DNA from 2 places in the Geodermatophilus sp. SYSU D00698 genome. Region 1 is predicted to be linked to the other one. Evidence: predicted binding sites of a transcription regulator. Region 1 holds the regulator's gene; the other holds the start of a gene.
The links. The regulator LexA, encoded in region 1, represses DNA repair genes until DNA is damaged. The targets are predictions, from matches to a motif close to TCGAACANNTGTTCGA.
Positions count from the first base shown of each region.

Region 2: a site for LexA is predicted at 2,548-2,563, ahead of dinB (DNA polymerase IV). Genes of this name have one in related genera too.

Region 1 covers NZ_JBJGZD010000005.1:28,436-32,842, forward strand. Annotated here, with positions in the region: gene hflX (GTPase HflX) at 1-79, shown strand, start outside; gene ACI8AB_RS06155 (phosphatase PAP2 family protein) at 194-940, shown strand; gene ACI8AB_RS06160 (hypothetical protein) at 912-1,982, shown strand; gene lexA (transcriptional repressor LexA) at 2,011-2,790, opposite strand; gene ACI8AB_RS06170 (LysM peptidoglycan-binding domain-containing protein) at 3,028-3,663, shown strand; gene ACI8AB_RS06175 (hypothetical protein) at 3,781-4,368, shown strand.
Region 2 covers NZ_JBJGZD010000011.1:110,268-114,674, reverse strand. Annotated here, with positions in the region: gene ACI8AB_RS12315 (transglutaminase family protein) at 1-219, shown strand, start outside; gene ACI8AB_RS12310 (cupin domain-containing protein) at 250-702, opposite strand; gene ACI8AB_RS12305 (DUF3040 domain-containing protein) at 761-1,189, opposite strand; gene dinB (DNA polymerase IV) at 1,326-2,498, opposite strand; gene ACI8AB_RS12295 (BatC protein) at 2,729-3,082, shown strand; gene ACI8AB_RS12290 (cupin domain-containing protein) at 3,370-4,407, shown strand, end outside.

The sequences.
Region 1 (4,407 bases):
CGCCGGCACCCGGCTGACCGCCCGCGTCGACGGCGGGCTGGCCGCCGCGCTCGAGCGGTTCGCCGTCCCGGTCGGCTGACCGCCACTGCACCCAGGGCCGCCCGGGTGCCCGGCTCCGCGCCGGGTGCCCGGGCGGCTCGCCGTTCCGGCCCGCCGAGGTCACGGACGGGTCACGGCCCGGTACCGTGATCCGGTGACCAGCGGCGTGGTGCGGCGCACTCCCGGCGCGCCGGCCGGGCGCCCGGAGCGGACCGCCCGGCCGCCCGCCGTGGTGCGTGCCGGGCGCCCGCCGTGGTGGCTGCTGGTCGTCGCGTTCGCGGTCACCGTCGGGGTGACCGTCGACCTGCTCAGCCGCGGGGTGCTCGAGCGGCTGGACCTCGAGGTCTCCGAGGTGGTCAGCGCCTGGGACCTGCGGAACTCCCCGGCCTACTGGCCGGTCTGGGCGGTCACCCAGATCGGCGGCCGCGGGACGATCCTCATCGTGCTCGCCGCCCTGGTCGGCTGGCTGTGCCTGCGGGAACGGACGCTGCTGCCGCTGGTGCGGGTGGTCACGGCGCTGGCGCTGCTCACCGTCGTCGTCTACGCGTTCAAGTTCGGCACCGGCCGCACCGCGCCCGCCTATCCCGGCTCCTTCTTCCACCGCGACGGCGCCAGCTACCCCTCCGGGCACGTGGCCAACGCGGTGCTCATGTGGGGCGTGGCGCGCTGGCAGGCGGTCGAGTACGGGCTCGGGCCGCGGGTGCAGCGCACGCTGTGGTGGCTGGCCGTCGTCGGGCCGGTGGCCACCGGGATCGCGATGGTCTCGCTGGACTTCCACTGGGTCACCGACGCCGTGGTGGGCGCGGCCGTCGGGCTGCTGCTGCTGGGCGTGGTCCACGCACTGGACGCGCTGGTGCTGTCACGCTGGGCGAGTGCCCGAGCCGGCCGCCCGTCCGCGTAGCGCCGCCCGGCGGGCACCGGCCGTCCTGCTGACCGCGGGCCTGCTCGCCCTCCCGGCGGCCCCGGCCGGCGCCGAGGAGCCGGCCGCCCCGTCGGTCCGCTGCCAGGTGACCGACCTGCGGCTGGCTGAGCTCTCCGGCCTCGTCGACGTCGGCGACCGGATGCTCGCCGTGGTCGACGGCGGGGACCAGGTGGCCGTGTACGTGCTCGACGACGCGTGCCAGGTGGTCGACGTGACCACCGCGCCGGTGGACCCCTACGACCCCGAGGACCTCGGCGTCGGTCCCGACGGCACCGTGTGGCTGGCCGACACCGGCGACAACACCACGGTCCGGACGACGGTCGCGCTCGTCGCGCTGCGCCCCGACGGCGGGACGGCGCTGTACCGGCTGACCTATCCCGACGGCCCGCACGACGCCGAGGCGCTGCTGCTGGCCCCCGACGGCACCCCGTACGTGGTGACCAAGGAGGTGCTCGGGGCCAGCCACGTCTACCGGCCCGCCGCTCCGCTGGTCGACGGCGGCACGGTCGCGCTGGCCGACGTCGGCACGGTCGCGTTCACGCTCACCGGCACGCCGGGCGGTCCCGTGGGCCGGGCCGGTCAGCTGCTGGTCACCGGCGGGGCGGTCGCCCGCGACGGCAGCCGCATCGCGCTGCGCACGTACACCGACGCCTACGTCTGGCCGCTGACCGGTGCCGACGTCCCGGGGGCGCTGGCCGGCGAGCCGGTGCGGATCGCGCTGCCCGAGGCGCCGCAGGGGGAGGCGGTGTCGTTCACCGCGGACGGCCGCGCGCTGCTGCTGGCGGGCGAGGGCGTGCCCGGGGACGTCACCGCGGTACCGGTCCCGGCGGGGTCCGCGCCGCCCGCGCCGGCAGGGTCCGACGCCGCCGACACCTCGCCGTCGGCGCTGCTCGGGGGGGACCCCGCGGGCCTCTCGCCGGTGACCGCGGGCGTGGCCGCCGCCGTCGTCGCGACCGCGCTGGTGTGGATCGGCGGGCGACTGCGCCGCCGCCGGTCCGGTGGTCCGCCCGCCGGCGCCTGAGCTCCGGCGCCGGCGGGGGACCTGCGGCTCAGACCCGCCGCAGGACCGTGACGACGCGGCCGAGGATGGTGGCCTCGTCGCCGGGGATCGGCTCGTAGGCCGGGTTGTGCGGCAGCAGCCAGACGTGCCCGTCGCGGCGCTTGTAGGTCTTCACGGTGGCCTCGCCGTCGAGCATCGCGGCGACGATCTCGCCGTTCTCGGCGGTGGGCTGCTGGCGGACGACCACCCAGTCGCCGTCGCAGATGGCCGCGTCGACCATCGAGTCGCCGGCGACGCGCAGCATGAACAGCGTGCCCTCGCCGACGAGCTCGCGGGGCAGCGGGAAGACGTCCTCGACGGCCTGCTCGGCGAGCACCGGGCCACCGGCCGCGATCCGCCCGACCAGCGGCACGTAGGTCGGGGCGGCCGAGCCGTCGGCGGCCGCGGCGGGTGCCGCCGGGGCGGCCTCGCCCGCGGTCTCGCCGGGCAGCCGCACGTCGAGCGCGCGGGGCCGGTTGGGGTCGCGCCGCAGCCAGCCCTTCTTCTGCAGCACCGACAGCTGGTGGGCGACCGACGACGCCGACGACAGGCCGACCGCCTCGCCGATCTCGCGGACCGAGGGCGGGTAGCCCCGCCGCTCGATCGAGTCGCGGATGACCTCGAGGACCCGGCGCTGGCGCTGGGTCAGGCCGTCACCGGCCTCCCCGCGGTCGGGGAAGGTGCGCACGGCGCCCGTGCCGTCCGTGCCGGCGCCGCGCTCCGCGGCCGGACGGCGGGTCGCCGTGCCGCCGCCCCGGGTGCCCTGGCCGGTCCCGCTCGTGCCCGCCACGTCTCCTCCTCGCCGGCCGCGTCCCCGCGGCCCGTCCGTCGCCCTCCCGGCCCGGGGGCCGGTCGGCGGGCGGTACGCCCGCACGGACCGTAGCGCGCCGGCGCCGCAGGTTCAAACGTGTGTTCGAAGGACACGCCGCGCCGCTCTCGCACTCGTCGGACCCGTGCGGTAGACATCCGGACAGACGTTCGATCGAACACGCGTTCGAAGCGTTCGACCCGATCAGGAGGAGCGGTCATGGGCAGCGTGCGGCAGGCAGTGCTCGAGTTCGACGCGGCGGTCCGGGTCCCGTGGCGGCCGCCGCTCCGCGGGGAGGTCGCGACCGCGTCCGCCGGCGCACGCCGGTCCGCCTCCCCGGGTGGCGCCGGCCGGCCGGCGCAGCGCGCCGCCCTGCCGGGCTCCGGTCCCCGCGTCACCGGGCACCTGCGGCCGGTGCCCGACCGTCCCGCCGCGGCTCCCGCGCGCACCGCCGGCCCGGCCGCCGAGGGGCCGCGCACCCGCCGCGACCCGGCCCGCCCGAGCGGGCGGCCGGTGCGCTCGGAGCCCGCCCGGGCCGCCGTCCGCGCGCGGTGCGCACCGGCCCCGGCGCCGGTGCGGCTGACCCGCCGCGGGCGCCGCCTGGTCACCGTGCTGGTCCTCGCCGCCGGCGTCGGCGGCGCCGCCCTCGGCCGCGGATTCCTCGCTCCCGACGACGGCCTGCGCCTGGCCGGCGAGAGCAGTGTCGTGGTCGAGAGCGGTGACACGGTGTGGTCGATCGCCGCGGAGGTCGCCGGCGCCGGCCAGGACGTGCGCGCGGTGGTCGACGCGATCCAGGCGCTCAACGACCTGGAGGGGGCGGTCGTCGTCCCCGGGCAGGTGCTGCGCCTGCCGTAGGCGCTCCGCCCGGCGTCGTCGTCACGAGAAGTGACGAGAGCGCGCCGGTGACTTCGTCAACCCTCCGGGCCCGGTCGTTGACGGTCCGGAGTCATCAGGACACTTACGGTCAGGAGCGTGTCAGCAGCCGTGAACAGCAGCGCAGCGGTGACCTTCCGCTCCCCGCAGGACGTCGAGGTCCTCGTGGACGGCGCCTGGGTGCCGGGCGCCATGCTCGGCTGGCGGCACGACGCGACCGGCGGCTGCGAGGCCCGGGTCCGGCTGCGCGACGCCGGAGTGGCCGTGGGGGAGCAGGAGGCCTGGGTGGACCTGGTCGCCGTCCGGCTGCCCGAGCGGCACCTGACGCTGGCGTCCGGCCGCGCGGACGGTGCCGCCGACGCGGCGGGGACGGTCGTGATGCCGGCCGTCGGCCCGCGCGCCGTCGTCCCGGGGGCGCGCCCCGCGCGCCGGGGCGTCCGCCGGCACGGTGGCGACGTCACCGCCGAGCAGCCCGCCGTCGCCCCGTCCGCCGTGGGCCGGCACCGCGCGCCCGGCGGTTCGGGCCGGCACCGCGCGGCGACCGCCGAGATGCCGGTCGTCACCTGCCCGGCCCCGGCCGGCGGTGCGGTCGCCGACGAGCCGGACATGCTGACCCGCCCGATCCGGCTCGGTGACCTGGTGCCCCACCCCCGCGGCGGTCGTCCCGCCGTCCGCCCCACCGCCTGACCCGTCGCCGGGGCGTGTCCCCGGCGGCCCCTCCGCACA
Region 2 (4,407 bases), on a different contig from region 1:
GGGCGGCTGGCCCGGGCGGAGGAGGCGGCCAGCTACGGCCGCCCCGGCGCGCCCGCCGACCCGTCCCTGGGCGCCGCGCTGACCCGGGCGCGGCGGGGGCTGACCGCGGCGGCGGCGCCGCGGGCCCGGCTGCGGGCGCTGCTGTGGCCCGCGTCGCTGGGCGACGCGCTCGCGGCCGCGGTCACCGCGAGGCTCCCCCGCCGGAACCCCGCCGCCTGAGCCCGCCCCGCCGGTCCCGGGCCGGCGGGGCTACGGCCGGGCCGCCCGGACCGAGGCGCCGTGCCGGTCGATGGCCACGACCGGCTCGTCCCCCACCACCCAGGCGTCGTGCCCCGGCGGCAGCGACGTGACCTCACCGGGACCGGACTCGATCTCGGTGCCGTCGGCCATCACGACGTGGATGCGGCCGGAGACCTGGTACTGCTGGTGCGGGGCCTGGCACAGGTCCGCGCCGGCCACCGGCCGGACGTGCTCGGACCACCGCCAGCCGGGCTGGACGGTGATGCGGCCGACCTCGGCGCCGCCGGCCAGGTGCAGCAGCTCCAGCCGCCAGTTCTCACCCTGCCGGACCTCGTCGGGGCGGTCGAAGGACAGGTGCTCCAGGGGCTGTGTCTGCGTCGTCCGGACTCCCCCTCCCGATCGGCTCGTGGGGCAGGCCCCATCGTCCTCGTCCCCCCGGGACGGGTCGGCTCCCGCGGCCACGGGAACGGCGACGGCCGCCGTCCCGGGTGGGACGGCGGCCGTCGCGGGGTCTCGCGGGCTACTGGTCGTAGCGGCGGCGGAAGCGCTCCTCGAGCCGGTTCTTCAGCGGCTGCTTGCGGGGCCTGCCGCCCCGGCCGCGGCCGCCCTGCGCGCCGCGGGCACCGGCCGGGCCGGTCTCGACGGCGCCGGTGGCCGAGCGGTAGTTGAGGACGCCGAGCGCGGCGCCGCCGAACATGACGAGGAACCCGAGGACGCCCAGCGGCACGGACGGGACGACGGCACCACCGACGAGGACGGCCAGGCCCACCACGACCAGCAGCGCACCGAGCTGCAGCTTCCGCCGCGCCCTGAGCCTGCGGTCGCCGGTGCGGACGGAGGAGGCGAACTTGGGATCGTCGTCGACGAGGGCGCGCTCGATCTGCTCCAGCAGTCGCTGCTCGTGCTCGGAGAGCGGCACCGAGACCTCCAGGTGGGCGGAGCCAGACACCGCCGGGTCCGTACCCGGTGGTGACACCGAGGATACGAGCCGTCGGCGGGGTGCGAAAGGCGAGTGCGCGGCGACCCGCCGTACCGCCGTCGTGACCACCCCTCCGGGGGGTCCCCGGGCGGTCCCCGGGCCCGTCTCAGCGCACCCGGCGGTCGCGGTCGCGGTGCAGCAGGGTGGCCGGCCGCACCGCGCCGGCGCCGAACCGGCGGGCGGCCCGGTCGGCGGCCAGCTCGGCGTCGCGGCGGCCGTGCTCGCGGGCGCCGAGCTCCAGCTGGCGGGGCGCCTGGCCGGCCGGGACCAGCCGCTCGGCCCGCACGCCGACCAGCCGGATCCGCGCCCGGTCCAGCCCGAGGGCGTCGAACAGGGCGCGCGCGGTCTCGTACACGTCCTGTCCGACGTCGGTGGGGACGCCGAGGGTGCGGCTGCGGGTGAGGGTGGTGAAGTCGGCGAAGCGGACCTTGATGCTCACCGTGCGGGTCAGCCAGCCGCCCGCGCGCAGCCGGGCCGCCGTCCGCTCGGACAGCCGCAGCAGCTCCCGGTGGACGACCGCGGGGTCGTCGACGTCGGTGGGGAAGGTCTCCTCGTGCCCGGTCGACCGCTCCGGCTCGTCGGGCACCACCCGGCGGGGGTCGCGGCCCCAGGCGAGCTCGTGCAGGTGGCCGCCGGCGGCGGGGCCCAGCGCCCGCTGCAGGGTGCGCGCCGGGACGTGCGCGAGGTCGCCGACGGTGCGCAGCCCCAGCCGCAGCAGCACCTGCTCGGTCTTCGCGCCCACACCCCACAGGGCGCCGACCGGCAGCGGGTGCAGGAAGTCGATGACCTCGGCCGGGCGGACGACGAGCAGCCCGTCGGGCTTGGCGTGGGTGGAGGCGAGCTTGGCCACGAACTTGGTGCCGGCCACGCCGACGGAGCAGGTGATGCCCTGCTCGTCGAAGACGCGGGCGCGCAGGTACTCCCCGATCTCGGCGGCGTCGCCCAGCCGGCGCCCGGCCCCGCCGACGTCGAGGAAGGCCTCGTCCAGGCTCAGCGGCTCCACCAGCGGGGTCACCGACCGGAACAGCGCCATGACCGCGCGGGACACCTCGGCGTACAGCGCCGTGTCCCCCGGCAGCACGGTCGCCGTCGGGCACAGGCGCAGCGCCCGCGCCGTCGGCATGGCGGCGTGCACGCCGTACGCGCGGGCCTCGTAGGTGGCCGAGGTGACCACCCCGCGGTTGCCCGCGCCGCCGACGATGACCGGCGTGCCGGCGAGCTCGGGGTGACGGCGGACCTCCACGCTGGCGAAGAACGCGTCCATGTCGACGTGCAGCACCGCGCACCCCTCGGCACGCCCCCCCGACGACCCCACGCGACCTCCCCGTTCGAACACGTGTTCGGAGACTAGCGGCCCTCCCCGAGAGGCGGCGCGCCGTCCCCGGCGTGTCCGGGCGCCTCGGGAAGACGCTGGTCGGCGCATGTGTGACCGGCCCACGGGCGAGGTAGGTGGGACACCACCGACCGCCGTCCGGCGGACGGTCCCGACCCGGATCCCGGAGGAGCCCGATGGCGCTCGACGACGACGACATGACCAGCACGGAGGGTCCGGCCGACAGCGGAGCCGGCGAGGGCACGCCCGGCCAGCACGACGGCGGCGCCGACGGCGGTGCCGACAGCGGCGCGGGCCACGGCCCGGCCGACGGTGGCGCGGCCGGCGGCGGTGCCGACGGCGGTGCCGACGGCGGCGCGGACGGCGGTGCGGACGGTGGCGCCGACGGCGGTGCCGACGGCGGCGCGGACGGCGGTGCGGACGGCGGTGCGGACGGTGGCGCCGACGGCGGCGCGGACGGTGGCGCCGATGGCGGTGCCGATGGCGGTGCCGACGGCGGTGCCGACGGTGGCGCGGACGGTTCGGCCTGAGCCAGGACCCGACCGCCGCGGGGCCGGGCGGGGCTGACGCCCGCCCGGCCCTGCGCCGGTGCACGCACCTCGACCCCGCGGTCTTCGCCGAGCAGTACTGGTCCCGCCGCCCGCTGCTCGCCCGCGCCGAGGACACCGGGGAGTCGTTCACCGACCTGCTGACGCTGACCGACGTCGACGAGCTGCTGTCGCGGCGCGGCCTGCGCACGCCGTTCCTGCGCATCGCCAAGGACGGCGCCGTCGTCGACACCCAGCGGTTCACCACCTCCGGGGGCGCCGGCGCCGAGGTGGCCGACCAGGTCTCCTCCGACGCCGTCCTGCGGCTGTTCGCCGACGGCAGCACCGTGGTCCTGCAGGGCCTGCACCGGCTGTGGCCGCCGCTGATCGAGTTCGCCGACCAGCTCGCCGCCGACCTGGGGCACCCCACGCAGGTCAACGCGTACGTCACGCCGCCGTCCTCGCGCGGGTTCAGCCCGCACTACGACGTCCACGACGTCTTCGTGCTGCAGGTGGCCGGCGAGAAGCACTGGACCGTCCACGAGCCGGTGCTCGAGGAGCCGCTGCGCACCCAGCCGTGGACCGACCGCCGGGCCGCCGTCGCCGCGGCCGCCGGGCGCGAGCCGGTGGTCGACGCCGTGCTGCGCCCGGGCGACACCCTCTACCTGCCGCGCGGCTACCTGCACTCGGCGGTCGCGCTCGGGCGGACCAGCGCACACCTGACCATCGGCGTGCACTCGGTGACCCGCTGGGCCGCGGCCGAGTCCGCGCTGGACCTGGTGCGGGTGCTGGCCGCCGAGGACCGGGAGCTGCGCCGCGCCCTGCCGCTGGGCCTGGACCTGTCCGACCCGGCGTCGGTCCGCGACGACGTCGCCACGGTCGTGACCGCGCTGCAGGAGTGGCTGGGCCGGGTGGACCCCGGCGAGGTCGCCGAGCGGCTGCGCTCGCGGACCTGGTCGCAGGTGCGCCCCGAGCCGGTGGCGCCGCTGGCCCAGGCCACCGCGGCGGCCGCACTCACCCCGGACACCGTGCTGCGGCTGCGCCGCCGGCTGCGCTGCGCGCTGCGGGAGGCCCCGGCCACCGCCGAGGGCGAGCGGGTGGCGCTGCTGGCCGGCCGCCGCCGGCTGGAGTTCCCCGCCTCGACCCGCGCCGCGCTGGAGGGGCTGCTGGCCGCCGGCGAGCTCAAGGTCGCCGACCTGGCCGGCCTCGACGCCGACGACCGCCTCGTCCTCGCCCGCCGGCTGGTCACCGAGTCGATCGCGCTCGTCGCCGACGCGGCGGTGCAGGGCGCGCACGGGTTCGACGGCGTCCCGGCCACCGCCCCCGAG